DNA from 4 places in the Bradyrhizobium sp. th-b2 genome. Region 4 is predicted to be linked to each of the others. Evidence: predicted binding sites of a transcription regulator. Region 4 holds the regulator's gene; each other region holds the start of a gene.
What was found. Region 4 encodes LexA, which represses DNA repair genes until DNA is damaged. Its sites were predicted from a motif close to TGTTCNNNNTGTGTTCNG; they were not measured.
Positions count from the first base shown of each region.

Region 1 (7,627 bases), on a different contig from region 4:
GGATTTGTCTTGCTCTTGGGCCTGGGTGACCCGAAAGACCTGAATCGGAGGGTCAATGTTCTTGAGCCGGTGACGGCCCCTGTCCTCAAATGCGAGGTCCGGATGACCCAGGAGCTGATCCCGAACAGTATTGGTAACAAATAGCTCGCCCGGCTCGGCGAGAGTCTCTAGCCGAGCTGCAATATTGACGCTGTTTCCGTAGATGTCGCGCTCGTCGAAAATGACGTCACCGGCATTTACGCCGATGCGCATTTGGAAGCGGCGCTCGGGAGCGGCACCGACATTGCGCTGGCTCAATTCCTGCTGAATTTCGATACCGCAATGCACGGCATCCAGAGCGCTGCCGAATTCGACAAGCAATCCATCGCCGCTGGATCGGATAAGACGACCACCGTGCTCGGAAATTTTGGGTTCGATCAGGCCGCCGAAACATTCGGCCAGCATCACGTGTGTGGCGTCCTCGTCGGTCGACATAAGCCGACTGTAGCCAACGACATCCGCCAGCAGGACGGCTGTCATCCTGCGTTTCACAGGGCACCTCCTTCCCGCTGCATCGGGGCTTAATGTTTTTACAGGAGCGGGCAGCTGTTGTCACGCGCCGAGGTCGGCGTGGCTGCACAACACCCGTTTGGGTGACGAACGCGCGTACCTCGCTAAAGGATGCCGCGTTTCAAGGCACTTCCCATGCAGCCTGATCTCCAAACGCCGACATCCGCGCCTTTATGAGTGCACGGCCGGGCTCGTCAGGAAACCACCGGCCCCTTGGCGCCGAGCGTCACCTGCACGACCTCGGGCGGCACGCCGAGGCGGAACGGCATGATGCTGCAGCCGAGGCCGCCGGAGACGACGACGTCGCATTTCAGCTTCAGATGGCCATAGGCGAGCCGCATGCCGTGCTTGACCGGCACCGCCGGCGACCAGCCGAGCAGCCGGACCTGGCCGCCATGGGTGTGGCCGGACAGCTGCAGCGCGACGCGCGAGGGCACGCGGAGCGCAACGTCGGGCTCATGCGCGAGCAGGATCACCGGCGCGTCGTCGGTGACCTTTGCAAGCGTCGCGTTGAGATCGTCGACGCCGATGCGGGTGACCTGGCGATAGTGCCGCGCCGGCAAATAGGCGAGCTGGTCGCCGAGGCCGGCGAGCCAGAACGCACGGCCGTCCTTGACGAGCCGCACCGCATCGTTCTCGTAGACCGGGATGCCCGCCCGCTCCAGCGCACGGCGCGCGACCGGCGTGCCCTGCCCCAAACGCTGTACCGCCTTGTCCTCCCAATAGTCGTGATTGCCGAGCACGGCATGCACGCCGAGCGGCGCCTTCAGGCCCTTCAGCACCGCAGCCCATTCGGAGGCCGGAATGAAGCGGGTGACGTGGCGCAGCCCCGCGACATAGTCGCCGAGCAGCACGATGATGTCGGCGTTGAGCGCATTGGTGCGCTCGACGATTGTCTCGATACGATCGAGCGACATCCAGGGATCGCAGGCGTGGATGTCGGCGAGCACGGCAATCTTGAGCGGAAAGTCCGCCGGCCATTGCCGCGGCGACAGATCGTAACGCGTGAGCGTGAGCCGGGCGACCGGCTCGCTCAGGCCGTAGGCCGCGGTCGAGGCGGTGACGGCGGTCAATCCGCCGAACCCGCGAAGCAAATGACGACGTGAAATCATGGACGTTGGATCGGTGATGCCTGACGCTTCCTGGAAACGCTCCGACCAATCATAAGCCCTTTGATTGGAGCGGAATTGGGCCGCGTTTGTGCAGACGGCCTGCAGAGACCTCGCAACGGTTAGCGGGCAAGGTTACCGGCAGCACGATGCACTGCATCAACACGTCTTTTCACGACTTCGGGAGCAGCTCAGTCCTCGTCGCCATTGTTGCCGAACAGGCCGAACTGCGAGGGATCGCGGTTCGGCTCGGCGAGGCCGAGATGACGGAAGGCGTGCGAGGTCAGCAGCCTTCCGCGCGGGGTGCGCTGCAAATAACCGCACTGGATCAGATAGGGCTCGATGATGTCCTCGATCGCATCGCGCGGCTCCGACAGTGCCGCTGCCATGGTCTCGACGCCAACCGGTCCGCCGCCATAGTTCAGGGCGATGGTGGTCAGATAGCGCCGGTCCATCGCGTCGAGCCCGGCACTGTCGACCTCGAGCGCACTCAGCGCGCGGTCGGCGATGCCGCGATCGATGGCGTCGGCGTCCGCCGCGGAGGCAAAGTCGCGCACCCGGCGCAGCAGGCGGCCGGCGATGCGCGGCGTGCCGCGGGCGCGGCGCGCGATCTCGTTGGCGCCGTCAGGGCTCATGCCGATGTTGAGCACGCGGGCGCCGCGGGTGACGATCTTCTCCAGCTCGTCCTCGGTGTAGAAATTGAGCCGGATCGGAATGCCGAAGCGGTCGCGCAGCGGATTGGTGAGCAGCCCCGCGCGCGTCGTCGCGCCGACCAAAGTGAATTTCGACAGCTCGATCTTCACCGAGCGCGCCGCCGGACCTTCGCCGATGATCAGGTCGAGCTGGAAATCCTCCATCGCGGGATAGAGCACTTCTTCCACCGCCGGACTCAGGCGATGGATCTCATCGATGAACAGCACGTCGCGCTCTTCCAGATTGGTCAGCAGTGCCGCGAGATCGCCGGCCTTCGCAATCACCGGACCCGAGGTGGCGCGGAAGCCGACGCCGAGCTCGCGCGCGACGATCTGCGCCAGCGTGGTCTTGCCGAGGCCGGGGGGACCGACGAACAGCACATGATCGAGCGCCTCGCCGCGCTTCTTCGCGGCCTCGATGAAGATCGAGAGATTCTTGCGCGCCTGGGCCTGGCCGACGAATTCCGTCAGCGACTGCGGACGCATCGCACTGTCGCCGACATCATCGGAGCGGCGTTCGGGCGAGACCATGCGCGACGGCGTGTTCACTTCGACAATTCCTTAAGCCCCAGCCGGATCAGCTGCGCGGTCTCGGCCTGCTCACCGGCGCTGCGCGAGGCGGCGGCGATGGCGGCGGCGGCCTGCGGCTGGCCGTAGCCGAGATTGACCAGCGCGGAGATCGCGTCCGTCACCGGACGCGGCGCGCGGTTGTTGTCGATCGCGCCCGACAGCTGCACCACCGCGGGATCGACATCGGCGAAGCCCGGCGCCTTGTCCTTCAATTCGCTGACGATACGCTCGGCGACCTTCGGCCCGACCCCCGGCGTGCGCGCCACCGCCGCCTTGTCGCGCAGCGCGATCGCGTTGGCGAGATCGGTCGGTGGCAGCGTGCCGAGCACCGCGAGCGCGACCTTGGCGCCGACGCCCTGCACGGTCTGCAACAGGCGAAACCATTCGCGCTCGAGATCTGAGCGGAAGCCGAACAGCTTTATTTGATCCTCGCGGACATAGGTCTCGATCGAGAGCACGGCCGCTGCGCCCGGCGACGGCAGCGCCTGCAACGTGCGGCTGGCGCAATGCACCTGATAGCCGACGCCGCCGACGTCGAGGATCACGTAATCCTCGCCATAGGAGTCGATCAGGCCCTTGAGCTTGCCGATCATGAGGACCACCCGGACTCAACGGCCGCGCGGTGTTCGAGTTTTTCCAAATCCGTGAGGGAGGCACCGGCGGAAGGGTTCCCTCCCCCCTTGCGGGGGAGGGTTAGGGAGAGGGATGCCGCTTGCTCGGTTGGCTGACGCAGAGCAAAGGCAACACTCACATGTCGAATGATCGTCTCACGAACTTGGTTGGCGCATCTTCGCTGCATCTCATGGGCCGTCGCCCGGGGCTTACCCCTCTCCCCAACCCTCCCCCGCAAGGGGGGAGGGAGCCCGATCAGCGCGCCATCCTCACATTGCGTGATCATAGGCTTGCCACCCTGAGCCGCAGCGCGGTGCTCTGGCGGTGATGGGCGTGGGTGATCGCGACCGCCAGCGCGTCGGCGGCGTCGGCGGATGGCGGCTCGGCCTTCGGCAGCAGTATCTTCAGCATCACCTGGATCTGGTTCTTCTCGGCATGCCCGGCGCCGACCACGGTCTTCTTGACCTGGTTCGGCGCGTATTCGGCGACCGAGATACCAAACATTGCGGGCGCCAGCATGGCGACCCCGCGGGCCTGACCGAGCTTCAGCGTGGCGACGCCGTCCTTGTTGACAAAGGTCGCCTCGACCGCCGCCTCCGCCGGCTTGTAGTCGCCTAGCACTGCGGCAAGCCCCTCATGGATCGCGAGCAGCCGGCTCGCCAGCGGCAGATTGTCCGGCGGTTCGACCGAGCCGCAGGCGATATAGACCAGACGGTTGCCTTCGGTCTCGATCACCCCCCAGCCGGTGCGGCGGAGACCCGGATCGATACCGATGATGCGGACGGGAGAGCGAATCGGCTGCGATGTCATGGGGTAGTGATACCGCCTGCGCCGGGAGAACGAAACACAAACGGAGGTTCATCCCCTGCCGCGGCCGTTGTAGTCGGCCTCGCTTGTCATCCCCGCGAAAGCGGGGATCCAGTACGCCGCGGCTTCTCGGTTCAAACGCAGGTCTCTGGAATCCTGGATCGCCCGGTCGAGCCGGGCGATGACAGTGGAGTTTTGAGCGACGAACGAGCCCTTACCCACCCATCTTCGCGATCAGCGCGTCGGACACCTCGAAATTGGCGAACACGTTCTGCACGTCGTCGTGCTCGTTGAGCAGGTCCATCAGCTTCAGCAGCTTTTCGCCGGTCTCGTCGTCGACCGCGACGGTGTTTTGCGGCTTCCAGGTCAGCGCCGCCTTGCGCGGCTCGCCGAACTTCGCCTCCAGCGCCTTTGCGACTTCGCGGAAGGTGTCCTGCGAGGCGTAGACCTCGTGACCAGATTCGCTGGAAACCACGTCGTCGGCTCCGGCCTCGATCGCGGCGTCCAGCATGGCGTCGTCGGAGGCGACCTTGGCGTCGTATTCGATGATGCCGGTGCGGTCGAACATGAAGGCGACCGAGCCGGTTTCGCCGAGATTGCCGCCCGACTTGGTGAAGAAGGAGCGGATGTCGGAGGCGGCGCGGTTGCGGTTATCGGTCAGCGCCTCGACGATGACGGCGACGCCGCCGGGGCCATAGCCCTCGTAACGGATCTCGTCATAGTTCTCGCCCTCATTGCCCGCGGCCTTCTTGATCGCACGATCGATATTGTCCTTGGGCATGTTCTCGGCGCGGGCCGCGACCACGGCGGCACGCAGGCGCGGGTTCATCGCAGGGTCCGGGGTGCCGAGCTTGGCCGCCACGGTGATTTCGCGGGCCAACTTGCCGAAAAGCTTCGACTTCTGGGCATCCTGCCGGCCCTTGCGGTGCATGATGTTCTTGAATTGGGAATGGCCGGCCATGCGACGTCTCTTCGAAAGCGTAGGGTCTGACGGGTGGAAAACGCGGCCTTATAGGCCCCTGGCGGTCAAAATCAAAGATCGGCGGGGGCGGTCCGGCCCCGGAATACTACCGCAAGCCGGAATATGAGGCACTTGTTAACCATGACTTCACGCCCGGATGCGAGGATCGCCCCGTCCCGCCGCAACTCCAAGGCAACTTCCAACAGCCCCCACAGAGCCCACATGGCGTTCGGTTTGTTTCGAAAGCAAGTGCCGGAGCCGGCTGCGCCCGCCGTCGCGCCGAAGGTTCCAACTGCGGCGGCTGCGCCTGAAGCCTCCGCGACCGAGACTGATTCGGCCAAGGACTCGGCCAAGGAGATCCTGGAGCTGCTGGAACTCGAGCTCGGCGCGATGATCCGCCAGCTCGAGCGCGCCGCAGGCTCGGTCGCCGACGGCGCCGAGGCGACGGCAGCCAAGCTTGCGACCATCCGCGCCCGCACCGACGCGCTGAGCGGCCGCAGCAGCGACGCGCAGAACACCGCGACGACATTCTCGGAAGCCGCCGGCCGATTCACCCATTCCGCCGAGGGCATCGGCCAGCAGGTGCGCAGCGCGAGCCAACTCGCCGACGATGCCGCAGCCGCAGCGCGCGAGGCCACCGCCAATGTCGATCGCTTGCGCGAATCCTCGGCCGCGATCGGCAACGTCGTCAACCTGATCGCGCAGATCGCGCGGCAGACCACGCTTTTGGCGCTCAACTCGACCATCGAGGCGGCGCGCGCCGGCGCCGCCGGCAAGGGCTTTGCGGTGGTTGCCACGGAGGTCAAGGCGCTGGCGGTGCAGACCCAGAGCGCCACCGAAGAGATCACGCGGAAGATCGAGGCGCTGCAGAAGGATGCCACCGGATCGGCGGACGCCGTGCACCGCATCTCGCGGGCGATCGAGGCAATCCGCCCGGTGTTCGAGAACGTCAACGGCGCGGTCGCCGAGCAGAATGCGATTACCGGCGAGATGGGCCAGAACGCGGCCTCCGCCTCCAGCTTCATCGTCTCGGTCGGCACCAGCGCCGGCGAGATCGACTCCGCGACACGCGAAGCCGCCGCATATGGCGACAATGTTGCGAAGGCCGGGAAGGCCGTGACCGCCTTTGCCCAGAAGCTGAAGGCACGCTGCGCGGTGCTGCTCCGCCAGAACGAGCGCAGCGACCCGCGCAAGAACGAGCGCCTGCCCTGCAGCCTCAAGATCGAGATCACGACCGCCCGCGGAATCATCACCGCGCCGGTCTACGAAATCGCGATGGACGGCATCCTGATCGGCGGGCCCGATGCCGAGAAGCTGCCGGCCCATGAGACCCTGAGTGCGACCTTGCAGGATGTCGGTGCGTGCCGGATCAGGATCGGCGACCGCACCAAGGCCGGCGCGCAGGCGCGTTTCGAGGCTGCGAGCTCCGCGCTGCGCGAGCTGATCGAAGACCGGATGTGGGCGATCCACGAGGAAAACGCCGAGCTGATCACCCGCGCGATGGAAGCAGGCACGGCGCTGACCAAGGTCTTCGAGAGCGGCCTTGCGAGCGGCGCAATCACGATCGACGACATGTTCGACACCGACTATGTCGAAATATCCGGCACCAATCCGGTGCAATACCGCACAAGGATGCTGGATTGGGCGGATCGCGCGCTGCCCGCTCTGCTCGAGGCGTTCCTCGCCAAGGACAAGCGGCTGGCGTTCTGCGCGACGGTCGATCGGAACGGCTATCTGCCGGTCCACAACAAGATCTACTCGCATCCGCAGCGGCCGGGCGATGTCGCCTACAACACCGCCAATTGCCGCAATCGCCGCATCTTCAACGATCCCGCGGGCCTCGCCGCCGCGCAGAACCAGCGCGCCTATCTGGTCCAGAGCTATCCGCGCGACATGGGTAACGGCACCACCGTGATGATGCGCGAGATCGACGTGCCGATCCGCGTCCGCGGCCGGCACTGGGGCGGCTTCCGCACCGCCTACAAGCTTTGATTGGAATTTTTGGTGCCCGGATGGAGCGAAGCGTAATCCGGGACGAGCGTGCCCACGGGCGGGAAACCCGGATTTCGGGGAACCTGTCATCGGGCCGCGCTTGGCGCAGACCCGTTGGCTGCATCCGGGCTACGGAGTGCACGCTCAGGCAAGACCGGCGGCGCGAATCACGCTTTAGATTGAAATGGGGAATGCTGCGGCGGCTCAACCGACCGCTGTGATGGAGGAAGCGCTGATATGTCGGCCGCGCAGCTTGCAGTTCTGGACACCTCATCGAACCGGACGCTGGCCGAACGGCTCGTTGACCAGCTTGCCGACCGCATCGGCGGCCTCGG
Region 1 is NZ_AUGA01000001.1:130,736-138,362, forward strand. It holds gene K359_RS0100600 (adenylate/guanylate cyclase domain-containing protein) at 1-519, opposite strand, end outside; gene K359_RS0100605 (metallophosphoesterase) at 744-1,661, opposite strand; gene ruvB (Holliday junction branch migration DNA helicase RuvB) at 1,850-2,899, opposite strand; gene ruvA (Holliday junction branch migration protein RuvA) at 2,896-3,513, opposite strand; gene ruvC (crossover junction endodeoxyribonuclease RuvC) at 3,815-4,342, opposite strand; gene K359_RS0100630 (YebC/PmpR family DNA-binding transcriptional regulator) at 4,554-5,300, opposite strand; gene K359_RS0100640 (methyl-accepting chemotaxis protein) at 5,523-7,292, shown strand; gene K359_RS0100645 (methyl-accepting chemotaxis protein) at 7,530-7,627, shown strand, end outside.
Region 1: the regulator LexA is predicted to act here: its motif matches at 4,368-4,385, upstream of ruvC (crossover junction endodeoxyribonuclease RuvC).

Region 2 (7,627 bases), on a different contig from region 4:
AGCCCGGCCGGTGCTGATCGGCGAGTCCGATGCTCAACATGCCGAGGTGAAATCAGGACTTTCCGAGGGCGAACGATACGTGGCCGAGAACAGCTTCGTCGCGAAGGCCGAAATGTACAAGGGTGGAGCTGCCGGTGAGTAAGTGTATCGTCATGCAACGAGGTGACCTGAGATGAACTTGGTTCTATCGTTCTCCCTCAGACATCGTTGGCTCGTGATGCTCTTTGTCTTCGGGCTGGTCGCGCTCGGAGTCTGGAAGTTCACGAACCTCCCGATCGATGCGGTCCCGGACATCACCAACGTCCAGGTCCAGATCAACACGAGTGCTCCCGGGTATTCGCCGCTGGAGACCGAGCAACGCATCACGTTTCCAGTGGAGACGGCGATGGGCGGCCTGCCCAAGCTCGAGTATACGCGCTCAACGTCGCGCTATGGGCTCAGTCAGGTGATCGTGGTCTTCAACGAGGGCACCGACATCTACTTCGCGCGACAGCTTGTCAATGAACGCATACAGCAGGTGAAGGACCAGCTTCCGGCGGGCGTCGATACGACGATGGGGCCGATTTCCACCGGCTTAGGCGAGATCTACAGCTACACCGTGGAGGCGAAACCGGGCGCCCGCGCGCCGGATGGGCGAGAATACACCGCGACCGAATTGCGGACGGTTCAGGACTGGGTCATCAAACCGCAGATGCGGACGGTGCCGGGCGTCATCGAGGTCAACTCGGTCGGCGGTTTCGACCGTCAGTTTCACGTGCTTCCGGATCCGGGGCGGCTGATCGCCTATAAGCTCGGCTTCAGGGATGTGATGAGAGCGCTGGCGGAAAACAACGCCAACGTCGGTGCCGGTTACATCGAGCGGAACGGCGAGCAGTATCTCGTCCGCACGCCGGGTCAGGTCGCCAACAAGGAGGAGATCCGCGACATCGTGATCGGCTCCCGCGGAGGCATTCCCGTCCGCATCCGAGACGTCGCGGAAGTGAAGGAAGGCCCCAACCTCCGCACGGGTGCGGCTACGGTCGACGGCGAGGAAACGGTGCTCGGCACGACGCTGCTTCTGGCCGGGGAAAACAGCCAGACCGTCGCGCAGCGCGTCGCGGCGAAACTGGCCGAAGTGTCGAAACTGCTTCCCGAGGGGATCATTGCGCGGACAGTCTACGACCGGACCAAGCTCGTCGAGGCGACGGTCGCAACCGTCGAGAAAAATCTCATCGAAGGGGCGACTCTGGTCGTCGTCGTACTCTTCCTGATCCTGGGCAATCTCCGCGCTGCGATCGTCACCGCGTGTGTCATCCCGCTCGCGATGCTGATGACGATCACCGGCATGGTCGAGGCGAAAATCAGCGCGAATCTGATGAGTCTCGGCGCCATTGACTTCGGCATCATCATTGATGGAGCGGTCATCATCGTGGAGAACTGCCTGCGGCTTCTCGCCGAGGAACAGCACAGGCGCGGACGACTGCTGTCCCTCCCGGAGAGGTTGACGGCGATCAGGGAAGGCTCGCACGAAGTCATCAAACCCAGTCTGTTCGGCACCATGATCATCGCGGTCGTCTACCTGCCGGTCCTGACGCTGACCGGCGTGGAGGGCAAGATGTTCACGCCCATGGCGCTGACCGTGTTGATGGCGCTTGCGGGAGCGGCGTTGCTTTCGGTCACGTTTGTCCCGGCAGCAGTCGCCCTGGTGGTGACCGGAAAGGTCTCTGAGCATGAAAACGCCTTCATGCGCATAGCAAAGCGGATCTACCTGCCGCTGCTGGCCGGGGCAATCCGGTTCCGCCGGACGGTTGCGCTCGTTGCCGTTGTCATCGTTATCGCGAGCGGGGCTGCGGCGACGCGGATGGGATTCGAATTCATTCCAAGCCTCGACGAGGGCGACCTCGCCATCACCGCTACCCGGATTCCCGGAACGAGCCTGACGCAGTCGCTGGACATGCAGGCAGCGCTCGAGCGCCGCGTGAAGCAGATACCGGAAGTGGAAACCTTCTTCACGCGCACCGGCACCGCCGAGGTCGCGACCGACCCGATGCCCCCTTCGACATCGGATGGTTTTGTGATGCTGAAGCCGCGCGCGGAGTGGCCTGATCCGTCCAAGCCGAAGTCCAAATTGGTCGACGAGATCGAGCGCGCCGCACAGGAGATACCCGGCAGCAACTACGAGTTTTCGCAGCCGATCCAGATGCGGTTCAACGAGCTGATCTCGGGCGTGAGAAGCGACGTCGGCATCAAGATCTTTGGAGACGATCTGGAGACCCTGCTGCAGTCGGCCCGCCAGGTGCAGGCCGCGGTCCAGAACATTCCCGGCGCCACCGACGTGAAGACCGAGCAGAGCGGCGGACTGCCGGTGCTGACCGTCAAGCTCGACCGGCAGGCGCTGTCGCGCTACGGGCTCAGCGTCGGCGACGTCCAAAACCTCGTGGAGATCGCCATCGGAGGAAAAAGCGTCGGGAAGCTGTTCGAGGGAGACCGCCGCTTCAACATCATGGTGCGTCTGCCCGAACACCTGCGTGGCAATCTCGAGGCCATCCGGGCGATACCGATTCCACTCCCTCCCGTGGAAGACGCACTCCAAGGCGCAATTCGAACGTCCTTGATGAGTCCTGCCGCCGGTCAAATGCGGTACGTGCCGCTTTCATCGGTGGCCACAATCGATGCAGCTCCGGGGCCGAACCAGATCAGCCGGGAAAACGGAAAGCGAAGGATTGTCGTGACGGCGAACGTTCGCGACCGCGATCTGGGGGCGTTCGTTTCGGAGTCGCAGCAGGCGGTTACCGAGAAGGTCAAGCTGCCGTCCGGCTACTGGATCGTATGGGGAGGACAGTTCGAACAGCTCGTCTCCGCGACCAAGCGGCTGACGATCGTCGTACCCATTGCGCTTCTGCTTGTTTTCCTGCTGCTGTTCATGAGCATGGGATCGGTGGCAGATGCGCTGCTCGTGTTCAGCGGCGTACCGCTCGCCTTGACCGGCGGTATCGCCGCGCTGTTGCTGCGTGGAATCCCACTGTCGATTAGCGCCGGCGTCGGATTCATCGCCTTGTCAGGGGTGGCTGTACTCAACGGCCTTGTGATCATCGCGTTCATTGATCGTCTCCGCTCCGAAGGCAGATCGCTGCTCGAGGCGGTAGAGCATGGCGCCGCCGCGCGGTTGAGACCCGTCCTCATGACCGCGCTCGTCGCGTCGCTCGGCTTCGTGCCGATGGCTATTGCGACGGGCGCCGGCGCAGAAGTTCAGCGGCCGCTGGCAACCGTAGTGATTGGCGGCATCATTTCGTCGACGATACTCACCCTTCTGGTTCTACCAGCGCTGTACGCTCTCTTCCGGAGAGAAGCGGCGAGCAAGGAAAGCTTGTGATGACACGCTTCGTTCTTTTCTGCGTGGCAGCCTTGCTGTTCGCTGCGCTCGCCATCGGCTCAACGCAGGCGGTAGCACTCGCTTCGATGTCCGCCGATCGCGAGGTATGGAGCCCGGCCCGAATCGACGCCCTTCCTCCGGAATTGCGCTGTGCGAATAGCCTCGATAGACTCCACCTTCTTTTTGTTCGGAGGATTGTTTCCTACTTTGCTCAGCGGCCCGCTTAGATAGTCGTTGAGAATTTCTTCAAGAACCGGACGTGCATGATCAGGAATATACAGCGCGATCACGCGGTCATTTGCTTCGGTCGTTTTGACCGCGCCGGTGCGTATATCTTGCGTTTTCATGTCGAGCACGTCAGGCGGCGTGCCGCGCTTCGATTCAACTTCGACGAATGTGCCGGTGGGCGGCTCTAGGCGCGTATCCGTCGGTTTGACGGCGTCAGCTGCCGCGAGTGCAACACGCAGTTCATTTTGAACACGTTGACCATGCGCGGCACGTTCACGAACAGCACCTGAACCGCCTCCTTGCTCGCCGACATAGCCTTGCGAAGTCGCAAATGCGATTATGTCAATGTGGGGTAGGTTGAAACGCGACGGCATACATTACGAACCTTCTGTGTCCATAAAGGCCGTTCGCATGGCGTGACGCTCTTGGAGACGGTCAACAAGGTCTTCCGTGGTGAGCTGCTTTCGCTCATCCAATATCGCCGTCTTCACAGCATCGTCTGCCGCTCTGACAATTTCTGATTGGCTTAAGCCCTCAGCCGCATGAATGATGTGTTTCCACGCCGGACGGACCACTTTCATCGGAATGACGTTGGCCGTGATGAGCGTTTTGATCTGTGCTGAGGTCGGCGCGTCAAACTCCAGAACTTGGTCGTAACGGCGCAACAAGGCCCGGTCGAGGAGTGACGGATGATTGGTCGAGCAAATGATAACGCTATCGGTCGAGTTACCTTCCTCCATAAACTGAAGGAAAGAATTCAGAACGCGTCGCATTTCGGCTACGTCATTCGTGGCCGTTCGTTGACCGCCGACCGCATCAAACTCGTCGAACAGGTAAACACCGCGGCGCTTGGCAGTCTCATCAAAAATAAAGCGCAGCTTCGCGGCCGTCTCACCCATATAACGCGTTATCATCCCTTCAAGGCGGATAATGAACAGCGGAAGGTGAAGCTCACCCGCCAAAGCCTCGGCAGACATCGTCTTCCCTGAGCCGGGTGGCCCCACAAACAGGACGCGCCGATTAGGAGTTTTGCCATGTTCGCGCAACCAGTCACGTTTGCGCTGCTGACGTAAAACATCGCTAAAGCGGCCCAGCAGGCGGTCGCCTAAAACAACATCCTTCAGCTTGTAACGTGGGTCGCGCATTTCAAGCAGCCCCTCTAGACTGCCACGCGGACTTGCAAACGGAATCGCGACCGACGCCCCCCGCGAATTGCGCGAGCGCGCTTTGTCGATTTCAGTTCGCATCTCTTGTGCGGTGTCGCGCCGGCCTTGCCGAGCTTCTGAAGCTGCGATCTGAAGCGCGATGGAAAAGAACCCATCTTCATCACCCTCAGCTCGGCTTCTCAACATAGCTAGAATCTGCTTGGCGCTCGACACGATAGATCCTCTCTACACGAATCGTACTACAGCCGCGCCCATCCGCGAACGCTTTTTTGATGCGTCATCCTCCGTTGTGTATGACCTGCGGTTAAGGGCGTTATACGGACGGCGATGCTGGACCGCTTCATCGCCGTTGTCTTCGCGTTCGGTTGTGAAGAACGAGCGCAAGCAGTCCCCCTGGATGCCGTCCGCCGACACGCGCCGTAAATAACCTCCAAGCAGGGCACTATCAGGAGTTGGATTAATTGTAGCTTGCGCTTCTGTGTGTTCATGGTATGTTCCAGGCGTTAAATGCACCCTCCCAATTAGGCCGTCATGGCAGATCAGATCGTCATCACGGAGAAAACCAGCCAGGCCAAAGACGTCCGCGCCGCAATTGGTTCTCGCTACGGTGATGTTCTTCCAGCTGAGGGCCATTTGTTCGATCTCCTCGAACCGGAGGATGTTGTTCCGGCCTGGAAGCGATGGTCGCCGATACTTTTACGGCCTGAAGGTCTTTACGGTACCTGCCCGGCAGAGGGCGGTAACAAAGCGGCCAAGCTCAAGGCCATTCGCGAGGCGTTGCGCACTGCCAAGCGCGTTTGGCTTGCAACCGATTGCGACCGCGAGGGTCAGCTGATCGGTCAGGAAATTCTTGAGCATTACGATTATCGCGGCCAGGTGATGCGAGTGCTGTTCACCGCGCAGGATTCGCAGACCATCCGCGACGCATTCGGTCGCGCAAAACCCAATACCGAATACTCTCGCCTATACGCCGCCGCGGTTGCGCGCCGACAGGCCGATCAGATTTACAACCTGTCGCTCACTCGCACCGCAACCGTCATCCTTGGACAAGGCGCGCGAAGAGTGATTGGAGTTGGTCGTGTAAAGACGCCGACATTAGCCATTGTATGCAAGCGTGAATTGGAAATCCGAAACTTCGTGCCGCTGGCCTATTTTGAGATTGTCGCCACCGCGAAAGTGGCGGGTGGGCAATTCCAGATGCGGCACGCGCCGCAGGACCGAATTGTTAAGCGCAAGATAGCCCAGGACGTAGTCAAAGCGGCTGAAGGCTTCGAGGGCGCGCTTACCGTGCGCGTCGAGGATAAGCGGCAAGTGCCACCCAAGCTGCATGATTTGCCGTCGTTGCAGAAACTCTGCGGCTCGCGCTTCGGCTGGTCAGCCAGCAAAACGCTCGAAGTGGCGCAGGAGCTGTATGACGGCCAAGGCAAGAAGATCATCACCTATCCTCGTGCAGAGGTTCGCTATCTGCCGCAAAACTTGATGTCGGACGTGCCGCGAATCGTAGCCGGACTACGGGCGGGCCAATCGTTCAGCGCGATCCCTGTACCCGAGCCGCCGGTGATTCGTAGAGGCGCGAGCGGCACGTTCTATGACAAGGGGCTGGAGGGTGCGAGCCATCATGCCGTCATTCCCAATGTCAACGCCATCGACAAGCTGCCGGAGGTCTGGCCCCGTCTGTCGTCTGACGAAAAGAAACTCTTTGACGTTATCGCAAGGGCATACCTGGCCGCCCTGATGCCCGACTTCCGTTACCGGCAGACAACCGCAACGCTCGATGTGCACGGCTTTGAATTCCGCGCAGCCGGTCGCCAGCCCATTGATCTCGGTTGGCGTGCCGCATTCCCGGAGTGGCAACCCGCCGACGAAAAGGGCGATGAGGCCCAATTGCTGCCGCCGCTGTGCAACGGCGAGACCGCGCAACTGCAAGATCCAAAAATTGAGAACAAGGAGACCCGGCCGCCGCCACGTTACAACGAAGGCACTCTGATCGAGGCGATGCAGAATGCCTGGCGTTTTGTCGATGACGAGGTTCTGCGGGATCGCTTGAAGGAAGCCAAGGGTATTGGCACGCCTGCGACCCGAGCCGAGATCATCGGCGGGCTTAAGAAGCAAGGTTTCCTGATTGCCCAGGGAAAGAACATTGTGCCGACCGAGACCGGCTTGTCGTTGTTCGGCGTTCTCAAACAAGCCGAACCGGCGCTAGTCGATCCTGGTGTGACGGCGCAACTTGAATGCCTGCTCGACGACGTCGTTGTAGGCAAACAGGAGATGGTCGGCGCGATTGACGCCGTATGCGATGTCGCCGAGCGCATTATCAGCAAGCTGAAGGAGGGGGCTACCGCGGTGGGACCTTCCTTGCTTGGCAGTGCAGGGGACAATGGCACAGCAACGTATCCACCGACGCCTGCGATGAAACGCTTTGCTGACAGCCTCGTCCGGCAAAAAGGCATCAAGCCACCACCCGGCTACAAGGCGTCGATATCGATCTGCCGCAAATTCCTTAGCGAACACGCGCCTAAAAAGTCCGACGGCGAAACGGCCGTAAGCTCGACTCCAAACCGGTAAGTCCTGCACAATTGTTGTACGCCAAGAAGCTGGCGCAGGGGAAAGGTCTCATCATCCCCGATGATGCCCGGACCAACTCGGCCGCGATGTCCGCGTGGATTGATGCGAATCGAGACAAAAAACGCCGAAAGCTGAAATGCAAAACCTCCAACAGGCCGGTAGGATCGGTTGCACCTCAGGCTGCGCGGCGCAAGGCGTCTCGAAAACAAAAAATTGAGACCGACGCCGCTTCGGTGGCTTCCGCGCCAGCAAACTCAATCAGGACGCCGCTGCGGATTCCTTATGGCAACAAGGAAGTCGCTGTGAAGCTCGGTGC
Region 2 is NZ_AUGA01000004.1:431,969-439,595, reverse strand. It holds gene ihpB (divalent metal ion exporter adaptor subunit IhpB) at 1-142, shown strand, start outside; gene K359_RS0109395 (efflux RND transporter permease subunit) at 173-3,352, shown strand; gene K359_RS61150 (hypothetical protein) at 3,412-3,954, opposite strand; gene K359_RS0109380 (AAA family ATPase) at 3,958-4,959, opposite strand; gene K359_RS51520 (type IA DNA topoisomerase) at 5,278-7,311, shown strand; gene K359_RS61145 (DUF5710 domain-containing protein) at 7,326-7,627, shown strand, end outside.
Region 2: the regulator LexA is predicted to act here: its motif matches at 5,228-5,245, upstream of K359_RS51520 (type IA DNA topoisomerase).

Region 3 (7,627 bases), on a different contig from region 4:
GTCGAGAGACTCGGAAAAGCCAGTGTGACCATAAGAATGACTGCCCGTGTTCAATTCAAGCGGGAAAACGCCAAAACCGCCATTTGTGACGCAAAGCGAGTAGCTTAATCGCTAATGGAACCTAAAGTTCCAACGCGGATTGGAACTTCTTCGCAAAGCGGCGTAAGCCGTTCGTATTGCCTGGTCCTCACGGTCGCATGTGATCGCATTGGAACATTCGCCTCTCCGAAACGTTCCGGCCGATGGCAGGATTTGTGATGGTTAAGAAATCGGATCGACTCAAGCGCGGCATTTTCGACAGCGAGCGCGACGTTCGGCTGTTAGCCGGAGGCGTGATCGACTACGCGATCTGCATGCTCGCTCCCGATGGACGGGTGACCAACTGGAATAAGGGCGCCGCGCGCATCACGGGCTATTCGGCCAAAGCCATCCTCGGCAAGCACTTCTCGGTCCTCTATCCCGCTGAGGATCGCGCATGCGGCCTTCCCGCCAAGGCCCTGCAGATGGCGCGGACGGAAAAGCATGCCGCGGCGGAGGGCTGGTGCGTTCGCAAGGACGGATCGCAATTCCACGCCTCTGTCGTCATCGACCCGATTTACGAGAAGCGCAAGCTGGTCGGCTACGCCATGGTCACCCGCGACATCACCGAGCGGCAGCAAGCGCGCGCGGATCTCGATGCCAGCGAAAGCCAGTTCCGCCTGCTGGTGAGCAACGTCACCGACTACGCCCTGTACATGCTGACGCCGGCCGGCATCGTCGCCAACTGGAACGCCGGCGGCGAGCGCATCAAGGGCTATTCGCCAGACGAGATCATCGGCAAGAGCTTCTCGCGGTTCTATACGCCGGCCGACCAGGCGGCGGGCAAGCCGGCCCGCGCGCTCAAGATCGCGGAAGACACCGGGCACTACGAGGAGGATGGCTGGCGGGTCCGCAAGGACGGCTCGTTCTTCTGGGCCAGCGTCGTGATCGATCCGATCCGCGACAGCGACGGCAGCCTGGTCGGCTTTGCCAAGATCACACGGGACATTTCCGAGCGGCGTGAGGCGCAACAGAAGCTCGAACTGGTGCAGCGCCAGCTGGCGGAGTCGCAGAAGATGGATGCGCTCGGTCAATTGACCGGCGGCGTCGCGCACGATTTCAACAACCTGCTGATGATCATTTCGGGCAATCTGCACCGGATCAAGCGCGAGGTGACGAGCGAGCGCGGCCAGCTCGCGCTCAGCGCGATCGACACCGCCTCCGAGCGTGCCGCCTCCCTGACCAGCCAGCTGCTCACCTTCGCGCGCCGTCAGAGCGTCAATCCGCAGACCGTCGACGTCGCCGACAGGATCGCCGCGGTGCGCGAGGTCCTGAGCAGCGCGCTCGGCGGCGCGATCAAGCTGAACATGGAGATCCAGGCGGATCTCTGGACGGTGTTCGTCGACCCGAACGAGTTTGAGACCGCGCTGATCAACCTTGTGGTCAATGCACGGGACGCGATGGCTAATGGCGGTACGCTGACCGTTTCGGCCCGCAACGTACCCGAGACCGTCGAGGTCGCCGTCAGCGTGGCCGATACCGGCGAAGGCATTCCCGGGGACGTGCTGAGCAAGGTCTTCGACCCGTTCTTCACCACCAAGCCGGTCGGCAAAGGGACCGGCCTCGGACTGTCCCAGGTCCACGGTTTTGCGCACCAGGCCGACGGCCGGGTCGAGATCGCAAGCACGCTCGGCAAGGGCACGACGGTCAGCATCTACCTGCCCCGCGGGACCGCTGCCGCAAAGCGTACGACCGCGGACCACAGCGTGCGCGGCTCCGCAATCGTCCTGCTGATCGAGGACAATCCCGCTGTCGCCGATGCGAGCACGGGCCTCCTCGAACAGCTCGGCTACACCGTGCGCTGGGCGTCGAACGCAGAAGCTGCCCTATCGGAAATCGACGCCAACGGGGTCGATGTGGTGTTCAGCGACATCGTGATGCCCGGCAGGATGGATGGGCTGAAGCTGGCGCGCGCGATCCGGGACAGGAAGCCCGAGCTGCCGATCCTGCTGACGACCGGTTACAACAAGAGTGCACGCGACGTGAGGTCCGACTTTCCCGTCCTGCGCAAGCCGTACCGCATCCATGATCTCAGCCGCGAACTCTCGAAACTGACCGGACAAGGCTCGGGCGGCGTCATGGGCAACCCGTCCGCAGGCGCTGTGGAGGAGTTCGATTCCGCCGCGCGGGACGTTGCGCTCAGACCAAAGGCAAAAGCGCACTCCTAGTTCGAAAATCCAATAGCTCAAAAAACCAAGGGCTAGCGTTCTGCCGGCCAGCTTCGCCGCACCAATTGCACCCGCTCGATGCGGCTGCACTGCTCGCAGCGGTACTGGAGAATATCCCTGCCCTCGGTGCCCGGGTGGCTGCTCTCAAGCCGCATCGTCCTGATGCAGCTGATACAGGAAATCAGCGTCAGCAACGGGCTGCGATCGTCATTCATCGATGCCCGCGGTGGCGCGGTCGGATCGGCGATCATGGCGCTGGACGATGCTATGGAATTGGCTCTCACCACAAGAAAATGCCCATCCGTGGCTCCGGTTCCCGCCTCGAAACCAGATTTGGGCTCAAGCCGGTCTGAGGCGCGCCCTCCAGCTCGGGCAGGTCGATCAAACCTTCGCGTTGCTGTGGGCCGGCTTGGGCGTGCCCTTCTTCGAGTTGACGGGGGTCGGCTTGACTGGTCGCAACAGGGCGGTCCGCAAAGCTTCGGCTCAGCCGCTCCCGCACTGTCGGGAGGCGGTCGCCGCCGCCGGAGGCTTTCCATCGACCAATGAGCTCAGCCACTTCGGCCCGCATCGCCATCAGCCGGCATGACGCCTCGCTGCAATCGAGGTCGCGGTTGATCTGATCCCGGATCGACGCCTCGATCAGGGTCATTTCAGCCCGCAAGGTGCTGATCCTCCGACGAATTTCATTGATCTAGTTGTCCATGGCTTGTTAGAACAAAAATAGAACATACTGTCAAGTCACGATCCAGCAAACGAGGTAGGCAATGAGCATGGCAGCGGTAAGGTTTGGCGGGGTTGCGGAGCGCCTTGGCGGGCTGATGACCCGTGCCCAGGCGCTGCGGCTGAGGAACCTTGCCGAGGAGGCGTATCAGCCGAACCAGTACGCGCGCGACCTGACGTCCGAGGAAGCCGAACGGCGCATCGATGCCCTCAGGGCCGAGATCGCGCTGGCGGACTCTTTCTGAGCTGCCCATCCCGACCGGGCCGGACACCCCCTTAAGGCTTTGATATAGCGGCGCAGCTAGTTCTGTTTCTGTCGTTGCTGCTTTGTCTTTATCGCTGCTTTGCTTGGGGGAGCCTTACGTGCTGGAGCTGGAGAAGCGATCGCCACTAGCGTTCCCGATCGCGCTGAAAAACGGGCGAACGCTCGCGACCGTCGGCGACGCCGCGGACTATTTGTCGACGCTGAATATCGATCAGCGCGAGCGGGGTTACTGGAAGACGGCGATCATGATGTTCAACAACGCCATGCGCGAACCGGGCTATCTGAAGATCGCGACCATGAACCTGCGGTCCGCCCTGGTGTATGACCGCCTCGTCGACGACGTCGGCCCCTGATTGTGGTGCGGCGGCTACAGCCGAATCGGCGGTGGTCTCGTAAGTCGCTGTTCGTTATGGCCGCAAACAAGGTAACGGCGGTACACGCGACGGCCGGATGCGGATTGCGCTACGGCCGCTAATCTAGGGCCGCCTCGGAAGGCCAAAGGAAGGCCAAGGCGGCCCATTTTCTTTCAAAGCAATTTTGCGCGGACGAACAGCGTCCGCAACGCGTTGGTTGCTTGCACCGTCAGCATGGCGTTCCCGGCCGCCCTCTCCAGCGCAACCAAAGCCTCGTCATGCAGCGAGCGGAATTCCATCCATTCGACGGCGCTGAGATTGCTGATGAAGCGGTAGGCCTGACCGACGGTCGCAAGCGTCACCGTCTCGCCGTTCAGCCGCACCTTGAACGTCGCCTTCAGCGGCGTGTCGGATTTGGATACGTCACCCATGGCGCGGTTGTGCGCCGCGCCGCGTTAATGTCAATCTAATTTCTCTGCATCCGCCCCGGTGCATCGGCTCCACTGAATCGCAATGTCTGTTAGCGTTTTGTGGGGGTGATTCGTGCCTGAACTTGCCAACACAGCCTATCTCGATGCGCTCAATTCCGAGCAGCGCCGTGCGGTCGAGCACGGGGTCGGCAAGGATTGCATCGTCGGCGCCCCGCTGCTGGTGATCGCGGGCGCGGGCTCCGGCAAGACCAACACGCTCGCCCATCGCGTCGCGCATCTGATCGTCGCGGGCGCCGATCCCCGCCGCATCCTGCTGATGACCTTTTCGCGGCGCGCCGCCTCAGAGATGGCCGGCCCGCGTCGAGCGCATCGCTCGGCGCGTGCTCGGCGATCGCGCCTCCATCATGACCGATGCGCTAAGCTGGGCCGGCACGTTCCACGGCATCGGCGCGCGGCTGCTGCGGGAATTCGCCGAACGCATCGCCCTCGAGCCGGCCTTCACGATCCATGATCGTGAGGACTCCGCCGATTTGATGAACCTGGTCCGCCACGACCTCGGTTTCTCCCGCACCGAAGGCCGGTTTCCCACCAAGGGTACCTGCCTTGCGATCTATTCGCGCTGCTTGAACGCAGAGATGCCGATCGAGACCGTGCTCGGTCAGTTCTTCCCCTGGTGCGCAGGCTGGGCCAGCGAATTGAAGCAGTTGTTCGCGGCCTATGTCGAAGCCAAGCAACGGCAGAACGTGCTCGATTACGATGACCTCCTGCTCTATTGGGCGCAGATGGTGACGGACACGGCGCTGGCCGAGGAGATCGGCGGCCGCTTCGACCATGTGATGGTCGACGAATATCAGGACACCAACCGCCTGCAGTCCTCCATCCTGCTTGCGCTCAAGCCTGGGGGGCACGGGCTCACCGTGGTTGGCGACGATGCGCAGTCGATCTATTCGTTCCGTGCCGCCACCGTGCGCAACATCCTCGACTTCCCGTCGCAGTTCAGCCCGGCTGCCGAGATCGTCACGCTCGACCGCAACTATCGCTCGACGCAGCCGATCCTGTCGGCCGCCAATGGCGTGATCTCGCTCGCCAAGGAACGCTTCACCAAGAACCTGTGGACCGACCGCACCTCGACCCGCAAGCCGCTGCTCGTCACGATCCGCGACGAGGCCGATCAGGCGCGCTACATCGTCGAGCAGGTGCTGGCCAACCGCGAAGAAGGCGCGCTGCTCAAGCACCAGGCGGTGTTGTTCCGTACCTCCTCGCATAGCGGACCGCTGGAGGTCGAGCTGACCCGCCGCAATATTCCGTTCGTGAAATTCGGCGGCCTCAAATTCCTCGACGCAGCGCATGTCAAGGACATGCTGGCGCTGCTGCGCTTCACCGCCAATCCGCGCGACCGGGTCGCTGGCTTTCGGATCCTGCATCTGTTGCCCGGCGTCGGGCCGGCCTCGGCGCAGCGCGTGCTCGACCGCATGGCCGAGGCCGCCGATCCGATCGCAGCGCTCGCAGCACTGCCCGCCCCGCCCCGCGCCGGTGCCGACTGGCGGCTGTTCGTCGAGGCCATCGAGAACCTCCGCTATTCGGAATGGCCTGTTGACATCGAACGCGCGCGCCACTGGTACGAGCCGCATCTCGACCGCATCCACGAGGACAGCGAGGTCCGCCGCGCCGACCTCATCCAGCTAGAGCAGATCGCCGCCGGCTATCCGTCACGCGAACGCTTCCTCACCGAACTCACACTCGATCCGCCGGACGCAACCAGCGACCAGGCCGGCGTGCCGCTGCTCGACGAGGATTACCTGATCCTGTCGACGATCCACTCCGCCAAGGGGCAGGAATGGAAGTCGGTCTACGTGCTCAATGTCGTCGATGGCTGCATGCCCTCCGATCTCGGCGCCGGCACATCGGCGGAACTCGAGGAGGAGCGCCGCCTGCTCTATGTCGCCATGACCCGCGCCAAGGACGATCTGCACCTGTTGGTGCCGCAGCGCTTTTTCGTCCACGGCCAGGCTGCCAAGGGCGACCGCCACATGTACGCCTCGCGCACCCGTTTCATCCCGGAACGGCTGCTGCCGATGTTCGAGCGGACCACCTGGCCGCGCGCCGCCGCCGCGCAGACCGCGTCCGCCAGCCGCGCGCCGCCGATCGACATCGGAGCCCGGATGCGCGGCATGTGGCGCTGACGCCGGTTGCGAAAGATTTTTCAGACGGCCTGGAACGAAGCCGCCGGCCTCGCGTTGAAGCCGCGTTCGTAATCGGCAAGCGACCATCCCCGACGGCTTCGGCGCGGAGTTTCGCGCTGGAGCCGTCGTTTTTTTTGCGCCGCGTCAATTCACGCAGGAAACAATCTGACGGGCTGGTCGAAGCCCTTCAGCGCGTAATCGGAACCGGTTGCCGTGATCATGTCGCCGGTTCGTTCCCGCACCGCCGTCGTGACCAGGATCTCGCCGGATTTCGCCGCCGCCTGGGCGCGCGCGGCGCGGTTCACGACGGTGCCGACCGCCGTCAGGTCGCGATGGGTCTGGCCGAATTCACCGAAATTGGTGTCCCCGCTGTCCATCCCGATTCCGATGCCGATCTCGATGTCGCCGGCGCCGATCGTCCGCACCAGCGCGTCGTGCCTTTCCTGGAAGCGGCGCTGGATGTCGCGCGCGGCCAGCAAGGCCTGCACCGCATGGTCGTCCCGCCGCACCGGAAAATTGAAGATCGCGAACACGGCATCGCCGATCGTCTTGTTGAGAATGCCGTCATAGCGCCAGATCGCTGCGGCGCAGTCATCGTAGAACGCATCCAGCAGCGATGTCAGTCCGTCCGGCGCGATGGTCTGCGTCAGCGTGGTGTAGCCGCGCAGATCGGCGAACAGGATGGTGGCGTCGATGGTCACGGCGCGCGCCTTCATGATCTTCGAGAAGGCCATCTCGCAGAGCGTGCAGGTGTTCGGGTTCATGCGGCTCGGCTTGACGCCAAACAGGCGGAACGGCGCCGACAACGGGCCGCGCAGCGGAATCGGCATATGCAGGTTTTGCCAGCAGCCGAGGCAGATCGTTGCAGGTTCCGGAGTCATCGGCACACCACCAGTTGTTCCAGCAACGAAACCCGGGCGATCCAGGACGTCGGGGCCGGGATTTGCAGCGCACCGCGCTCAGGTCGGCGTCACGAAGCTCAGTCCGATCCGCGTCTTCTTGCTCCAGACCACCTGGCACTCGTAGACAACAGAGGCGTCCTTGGCCATCACCAGGCGGAAGCGATGCGGGACGAAGGCCGGATTCTCGACCTCGATCGCGGCTCCCTCCGGCGAAATGTTCACGATCGTGCAATGCATGACCGAACCGCCCGATGAGACGTAGCCGGGTTCATTGACCTCGGTTCGCGGATGCCTGCGCTTTTCGTCCACCCAGCCTCCCCCCAATTTCCTTCACACAAGCGTGGGCGATCGGCATTGCCGAAGTCAACGGCTCCGACAGGCCGGATCGGGCTTTCGCACCACGATTTGTGCGCAGCGGTAGGCCGAATTGCTTATCGCGTCAGTGCAGATGAGCCCCGCGTCAGCGCGGGCTTGTCGTTCGCGATGGCGCGAGGATAGCCTCACCTTATGGGCGAAGCGCTGGCGCG
Region 3 is NZ_AUGA01000022.1:75,384-83,010, forward strand. It holds gene K359_RS53010 (PAS domain-containing sensor histidine kinase) at 258-2,246, shown strand; gene K359_RS0125470 (hypothetical protein) at 2,279-2,497, opposite strand; gene K359_RS53015 (hypothetical protein) at 2,527-2,895, opposite strand; gene K359_RS53020 (DUF3072 domain-containing protein) at 3,011-3,211, shown strand; gene K359_RS0125485 (hypothetical protein) at 3,330-3,584, shown strand; gene K359_RS0125490 (hypothetical protein) at 3,758-4,015, opposite strand; partial or broken gene K359_RS53025 (ATP-dependent helicase) at 4,128-6,198, shown strand; gene K359_RS0125500 (adenylate/guanylate cyclase domain-containing protein) at 6,348-7,079, opposite strand; gene K359_RS0125505 (PilZ domain-containing protein) at 7,158-7,409, opposite strand; gene K359_RS63400 (hypothetical protein) at 7,601-7,627, opposite strand, start outside.
Region 3: the regulator LexA is predicted to act here: its motif matches at 2,957-2,974, upstream of K359_RS53020 (DUF3072 domain-containing protein).

Region 4 (7,627 bases):
CCTGCTGCTGAACCGTGGCAGCCGCCTCTCCGACCGCGCGCTTTCGCTGGCGGCCGCCATGAACTATCCGGAACTCGCGGTGCGCCGCCGCCCGAAGGTCGCGGTGCTCGCCACCGGCGACGAGCTGGTGATGCCGGGCTCAAGGCCCGGCCCTGGCCAGATCGTCTATTCCAACGGCTATGCGCTGCGGGCACTGGCGCGCGCCGAAGGCGCCGAGACCGTCGATCTCGGGGTTGCCGCCGACACGGTGGCAGCGACCACCGCCGGCATCCGCCGGGCGCGCGAGACCGGCGCCGACATCCTGATCACCACCGGCGGCGCCTCGGTCGGCGACCACGATCTGGTCAAGCAGTCGCTGGAGGCCGAGGGCGTCGCGATGGCGTTCTGGCGGATCGCGATGCGGCCCGGCAAGCCGATGATGCACGGCCGGCTCGGGGCCATGCGGGTGATCGGCCTGCCCGGCAATCCGGTATCGTCCTATGTCTGCGCCTTCCTGTTTCTGGTGCCGTTGATTCGGGCTTTGAGCGGCCGGAACACGATCCATCATGTCCGCACGACCGCCCTGCTCGGCCGCGACCTCGCCGCCAACGACCAGCGCGAGGACTATCTGCGCGCGCGTCTCGAGGAGCGCGAGGACGGCGCGCCGATCGCGACTCCGGTGATGCAGCAGGATTCTTCGCTGCTCGGGAATCTCGCTGCGGCACGGGCACTTCTGGTGCGTCCGCCGTTCGCCCCCGCCGCCGCCAAGGGCAGTGAATGCGAGATCCTGATGCTGCCTGAGTGAGGTTTTCGCGGGCTAGCCGATTGCGCGCCGTCCTGATGCGTTCACCGGAAATTAAGTGGTTGCGGAACACATATCGAACATATAGTGTCCGTTCATGATTTGTTTCGAGTGCTGGTGTCTACAATCGGGAAGCCGCCAGGGAGCATTGCGCTCCCGAGATCAGGCCCCGTCTGAAGGCCCCAACTGAAGAGTCTCGGAATCGAACGACGCTACCAACCGGGGGAATACTCGAGATGCTCACGCGCAAACAGTACGAACTTCTGCGTTTCATCAATGAACGTCTGAAAGAGGCCGGCGTGCCGCCCTCCTTCGACGAGATGAAGGATGCGCTCGACCTGCGCTCGAAGTCCGGTATCCACCGCCTGATCACTGCGCTGGAGGAGCGCGGCTTCATCCGCCGCCTGCCCAACCGCGCCCGCGCCATCGAGGTCATCAAGCTGCCCGAGCTGTCGGCCGGCGGCGGCAACGGCCGCCGTGGCTTCACGCCAAGCGTCATCGAGGGCACCCTCGGCAAGCGCAGCAGCACGCCGCCGATCGCCGAGGACGACGGCAACCGTCCGGTCGCCGTCCCGGTGATGGGCCGGATCGCGGCCGGTACGCCGATCGAGGCGCTGCAGACCCGCAGCCACACCATCAGCGTGCCGCCCGACATGCTCGGCTCCGGCGAGCATTATGCGCTTGAGGTACGCGGCGACTCGATGGTCGACGCCGGCATCCTCGACGGCGATATGGCGCTGATCCAGCGCAACGACGTCGCCAACACCGGCGACATCGTGGTGGCGCTGATCGACGAGGAGGAAGCCACCCTGAAGCGCTTCCGCCGCCGCGGTGCATCGATCGCGCTCGAGCCGGCCAACACTGCCTATGAAGTGCGCATCCTGCCGCCGAACCGGGTCCGCATCCAGGGCAAGCTGATCGGGCTGTATCGCAAATACTGACGGCGGCGGAGCATGATCCGGAAAAGTGCGAAGCGGTTTTCCGAAAAGACCATGCTCGAACAGACATATGGAGCGGGATGACGATTTGAAGAAAAAGTCGTCCCGATCCAGGAACGAGCAACAGATCGGATCGTTCCTTGGAAGATAGCGCAGCGTGCGGACCAGCTTGGATGCGCCCCGATACCTCTCGCGCAGTGTAGCGCGTTTGTGATTGAGGCGTTCGACGGCCAGTCGTACAATCGCCCAGAAACGAGCAGACACTCGTTTGCTATCGTCCACTCTGGTAGAGGCCTGCGCCTCAGGGAGAGGCACGGGTCGCTACCTCGAAAAGAGGAGCCATCCGATGTGTGACTATAGTCTGCACGCCGTGGCATCGCGCCCCGCCATTGTCGGAGAGACGCTGATCACCACGACTTTCCGCGGCACGTCGACCCGCGGCTTTGCTTCGGAGAACGATCCCACTGTCGCGGTCTGCATGCTGCCGGGCACCGAGCTCGCTTTCGCCGAGAACGTTCGCTACGACAGCCGCTGGATCTGGACCAAGACGATGAATTTCCGCGTCGGCGTGTTCAACGAAGTCGAGCCCGACGTGCCCGATCGCCATCATGATGCGGTCGAATTCCCCGACGGCAGCCATGTTCTGGTAACCCAGCTCGTCGAGGGACAGCGCGTCAGCGTGCTGCAGTTGCCGGCACTGCATCCGCAGGTCGAGCACAAGCCGAAGGTTGTGGAGCGGCGCCCCTCCGCATTCGCGTCGCTGTTTTTGGGTTGAGCGCATCGTCGCCGCGGAATGAGCCATTCGGCGGCGGATGACCTTAAGCGATTTCGAGCGACCCCGGATTTCCGCTTCCGGGGCGCATGAGGAGATTTGCATCGGCGAGCGCCTTGGCGCATCATCGCGTACGGAAGACGTGCACTCACGGAAACCTGCGCAGTGGTCGACAAGGTCACATGGCAAAAGGCTGGACGCGTCACCGAGCCGGGCCGCTACTTGTTCCGGTTCGGCTGGCTGACAGTGACGGCCGATGATCTCAAGGTCTGGGAGCAGTTTCCCGAGGCCGTCTTCACCCTCGTCAAGAAGCCCGACGCCGGCCCCGATTCCGACGAGTACCATCTCGGCCTGTTCGAGCTGCCGACCGGCACCTCGCCCGGCAACGGCTAATCATCCCCCTGCAGGTCGGTCTCGGCCGGTGTCGCATCGACTGCGGGCCGCGGCGCGGCGGCGGGTGTACGGAGGACCGTCTCGCTCTCGCCGTCACCGGGAACCGCCGGCGACCACGGCCGGTCGATCCCGCCGGGCTTCACCGCATCGATGGCGTAGCCGTCCCTGTTTCGCCGTAGCACCAGCGCACCGTGGCGCCGCAGCCGCTCGGCATCGATCACCGAGGCCGCGCAGCCCTGCGGCGCCGGCCGCGCGGTGACGATCAGCGCCGCCCGCTCGCAATCGTCGGCCAGCGCCTCCGGCCGCATCGCCAGTGCGACGAAGGCACCGCCCGGACCCTGGGTCGCGCAGCCGCCCGGATCGCAGGAGACGCCCTCGCCGAGCGACGCATCGGCGGCGGTCCGCGCATCGGCATCCGCCGCCAGCCATTCCTTGACCAGGAAGGCATCCTTCGCGCTATGCATCAGATGCAGCCGCCCGTCGCCGCCGCGTACCGCGACGTTCCGGCCGTCGGCGGAAATCAGGACGTCAGGCAGCGGCACCCTCACCGCCCAGACTGTGGCCACTACCAGCAGCACCGCGCCGGACCAGCGCAGCGGCGTGCGCAGCAGTCCGAGCAGGATGATGCCCGCGCTTGCGACGATCAGCGGCCCGATGCCGAACGCCGCCATCCGCCCCACCGCGCCAGGCAGCGCGGCGACCCATTGCGTCACCAAAATCATCCAGTCGATGCCAAAGCCCATGATCGCCCAGAACACGCCATCAAAGCCGAACGGCATGGCGAGGAGGCCGAGCAGGCCCGCCGGCATCACGATCGCCGACACCACCGGCATCGCCGCGAGGTTGGCGAGCAGCCCGTAAGGCGTCACGCGATGGAAATGGAACGCGGCGTAGGGGGTCGTCGCCAGCCCCGCCACCAGCGAGGCCAGCATCAGCATCGTGAGCTCGCGCCCTCCCCACAGCGCGACCCGCGCGGTCGCCGAATGGTCGGGCGAGGCCAACAGGTTCGGCAGCCCGATCTGCACCAGCGCCACCAGCCCGAGCGTTGCGGCAAACGACATCTGGAAGCTCGGATGCACCAGCGCCTCCGGCGCGATCACGAGCACGATCAGCGCCGCCACCGCCAGGGTGCGAAAGGTGATCGCGCGGCGGTCGACCATCACCGCGATCAGCACCACCGCCGTCATGAGGAACGATCGCTGCGTCGCGACCTCGGCTCCCGACAGCAGAAGATAGAACGCCGCGGCGACGAGCGCGGCCGCGGCCGCCCATTTCTTGATCGGATGTGCCGCCGTGAGCATTGGGAACAGCGCGAGCAGCGCGCGCACCGCGAAGAACACCACGCCCGCGACCACGGCCATGTGGTAGCCGGAGATCGACAGCACGTGGCCGAGCCCCGAGATGAACATCGCATCATTGACCGGCGTCGAGATCGCGTCGCGCCGGCCGGTCAGCAGCGCGGTCGCGATCGCGCGCTGGTCGCCGTCGAGCGTGGTGCGGATGCGCGCATCGATGGCGTCGCGCAGGCCTTGCATGAAGGCGGCATAGCGCAGCGCCAAGCCGCCGGCCGCCGACGGTTCCCTGGTCTTGACTGCGCCCATCACGAAGCCGGAGGCGCCGATGCCCTGGAAATATAGGTCGCGGCCGAAATCATAGGAGCCCGGACGCTGCGGCCCGAGCGGCGGCATCAGCCGTGCCTTCAATTCGACGAAGCTGCCGACATCGGGCGCGGTGCCCTTCTTCACCGAAAGCCTGACGCGCTCGAGCTTCGTCATGTCGCGCGGGCTCTCCATCGAGACCACGCGCAGCACGAAGCGATCGGTCTTCTCGCGGATATCGCGCGTCTCGACGAAGCCGGTCAGCGCCACCGAGAACATCGGCCGCGCCAGCACGCCATGGGCGATCCGCGCCGTCTTCCACGTCGCTGTCGCAAAGCCCGCCGCGACCGCAGCCAGCATCACGATGGCGGGAAACACGCTCCGCCGCCGCAGCAGCAGCGCCAGCAGGCAGAGCGCAATTGCGACGGCGGCCGCGACCGACAGCACCGGCTCGTGCTCGGCCGCGAAATAGAGCGCGATGCCGGTGCCGAACGCCACCGGCACCCACGGCAACAGCCGGCCGGCGCCCGCCTCCGCGCGCGCCCATTGCCGCAATGTCTCGACGAAGGGCCGCCAGATGCTGGCGCGCATCGGGACATAGCCGCCGGCCGGCGCAGCCGCACGCGGCGGCCACGTCCCCGCGTAGCCGCGTCTGCCGCCCGGCGTCGTGCCCTGCTCCGCCATTCCGCTTGCGATCCCTGCCGGGACGAGAAGCTACCGGATGCTGTGACCTCACCGCTGGCGATATTATACTTGACGTACCCAAGCCGTAAATATAGTATTGCGGCATAAGGAGAAAGCGTCATGAAGTCCGTTCTCTCAGCCAAGCATTTCCACGACGAGGAAGCCGCCTACAAATTCGTTGAGGCGCGGCTTTGGCCGAACGGTCCCGTCTGCCCGCATTGCGGCGGCGTAGAGCGCATCTCCAAGATGGGCGGCAAGAGCACCCGCATTGGCACCTACAAGTGCTACCAGTGCCGCAAACCTTTCACCGTGAAGGTCGGCACCATCTTCGAAGCCAGCCACGTCCCCATGCGTCACTGGCTGCAGGCGATCTTCCTGATGACTTCGAGCAAGAAGGGCATCAGCAGCAACCAGCTCCACCGCACCCTTGGCTGCACCCTCAAGACTGCTTGGTTCATCTCGCATCGCATCCGCGAAGCCATGCGCGTCAATGGCCTGATGATGCCGCCCATGGGCAGCGGTGGCGGCGTTGTGGAGGCGGACGAAACCTTTATCGGCTTCGTTGGCGGCGCAAAGACCAGCGTTGCGTGGTCGAACAAGAATATCGTTTTCACTCTGGTTGAGCGTGGCGGCTCTGCGCGCAGCTTCCACGTTGACGGTGTGCGTGCCGCCGACCTCATGCCCATCATCCGCCAGAACCTCAGCCGCGAAGCCCAGCTTCAAACCGATGAAATGAACACATATTCCTATATCGCGAAAAAGGAGGGCATTGACCACGAAGCCGTCAAGCACTCAAAGGACGAATATGTGCGCCGCGAAGGTGACCGGCTTATCACCACCAACACCGTGGAAGGCTACTATTCGATCTTCAAGCGCGGCATGAAGGGCGTCTATCAGCATTGCAAAGAGAAGCATCTGCACCGATATTTGAGCGAATTTGATTTCCGCTACAGCAACCGCATCGCGACCGGATATGACGATCTGGCGCGCGCGGAGAAGGCGTTGAAGGGCGTTCGCGGAAAGCGCCTCACCTATCGAACGACTAATCAGTGAGACCGCACCATATGGCCCCAAAAGCAGGCGCGCCAAAAAAGAAAAAGGCAAAGCCTAAGCTGACTGACAAAGAGCAATCCGAGCGGTTCAAGCAGGCCGCTCGGGAGCTTGGCGTTGACGAAACGGGCGAAGAGTTCGAGAAGGCATTTAAGAAGATTGTGAGGCCGAAGAACTAGCGCCAACGGATGCGCTTGCCTTTTTCCTCCAGCCCTCCGCTTGCTAAACGATTCATGAATATTTCAACGTCACGAACTACTCGCAACGCGGTTAGGTCATCGTATGAACCGCGAGTATGAGACACGTAATTTCTGAATTCGTCCTTGAATCCCTGGAACGAGCGCAAAGACCCACGATAGAATTCTAGAAATCGATCTTTCAATGGGCCTTTGGTGATAGCGCTGGCGTCGCACTCAAATGCCTTCTCCGCTTCAGTGATCAATTCATTCCATTGCTGCCAAGCCACGGGACCTTTTCTAAAGGTTACTCGACGCTCAATAACAAGGGCACGCAAGCCTATCTCAACGCATCTCATCGCATGGAAAACAGCCGCAGTATTCCGTCCCAGAGCGTAGCAGGTGTTTGCTTCGATCATGTCCTCGTTCGCAGATTTGAAGGCCTCTTTTGCTTCCTGACCGAGTCCTAAGCCGTAGAATGGCTTTTTGGTCTGGGAAACTCGATGGAACCACTGCTCAATGAGTTCTCGTTCCAGAACCGCAATAAGCCCGTCCACACGGTCAACTAACTTGGCCGGATCATCGGCATACTTTGCGTCACGCATTTGAAGGTGGAAGGCGTCGAATTGGCGCGCAACCACATCCATGTCGATCTCTCGACACAGTTGAGCCAGCCTACTAGCCGCTATAGTCAGGGCTCCGTACCAGACGTCTAGGTTTTTTCCATCTCGAACGCTCATTGATAATTGCCTCAATGAACGGTTTTCGCTGATGGCGTTTCCAGCCCAGCGATCAAATGTTCGGCTAATTGCCATAAATCACCCCGACCGGGGGCAATACGATCCCCGGTGCTACTCACGGTAGCACCGCCAATCTGGGTACGCAAAGTATAATATCACCTCACCGCTAGCGGAACGGATGCAGAATACGGACCGGCAAGGCCGGATGCCTGGCTTCCGCGCCGGGCCACAGCTGCCGCCTGCGTCAAACCGATCGAGCCGAAAGTCTCATTAGGTACCGATCTCATTGGGATTAGACTGCCATGATGCCTCCACTCCCGGACAGACAGGGATGAGGCAGTGACGGCTCGCGGCACCTGAACGCCGCTGGAGCTCTTCTCAGGTGGCCCACAACTCCCCTGAGACCAGGCGTTGCGGACGAACTCGCAAATTTCGCCTGTAACGCCGTGCACCACGCGCACTCCGCGAGCGGATCAATCGCTGAAAAAACGCGAG
Region 4 is NZ_AUGA01000015.1:100,475-108,101, reverse strand. It holds gene glp (gephyrin-like molybdotransferase Glp) at 1-784, shown strand, start outside; gene lexA (transcriptional repressor LexA) at 1,018-1,722, shown strand; gene K359_RS0119285 (hypothetical protein) at 2,066-2,494, shown strand; gene K359_RS0119280 (hypothetical protein) at 2,657-2,884, shown strand; gene K359_RS0119275 (ComEC/Rec2 family competence protein) at 2,881-5,166, opposite strand; gene K359_RS0119270 (IS1595 family transposase) at 5,287-6,219, shown strand; gene K359_RS61320 (hypothetical protein) at 6,231-6,395, shown strand; gene K359_RS0119260 (HEPN domain-containing protein) at 6,392-7,039, opposite strand.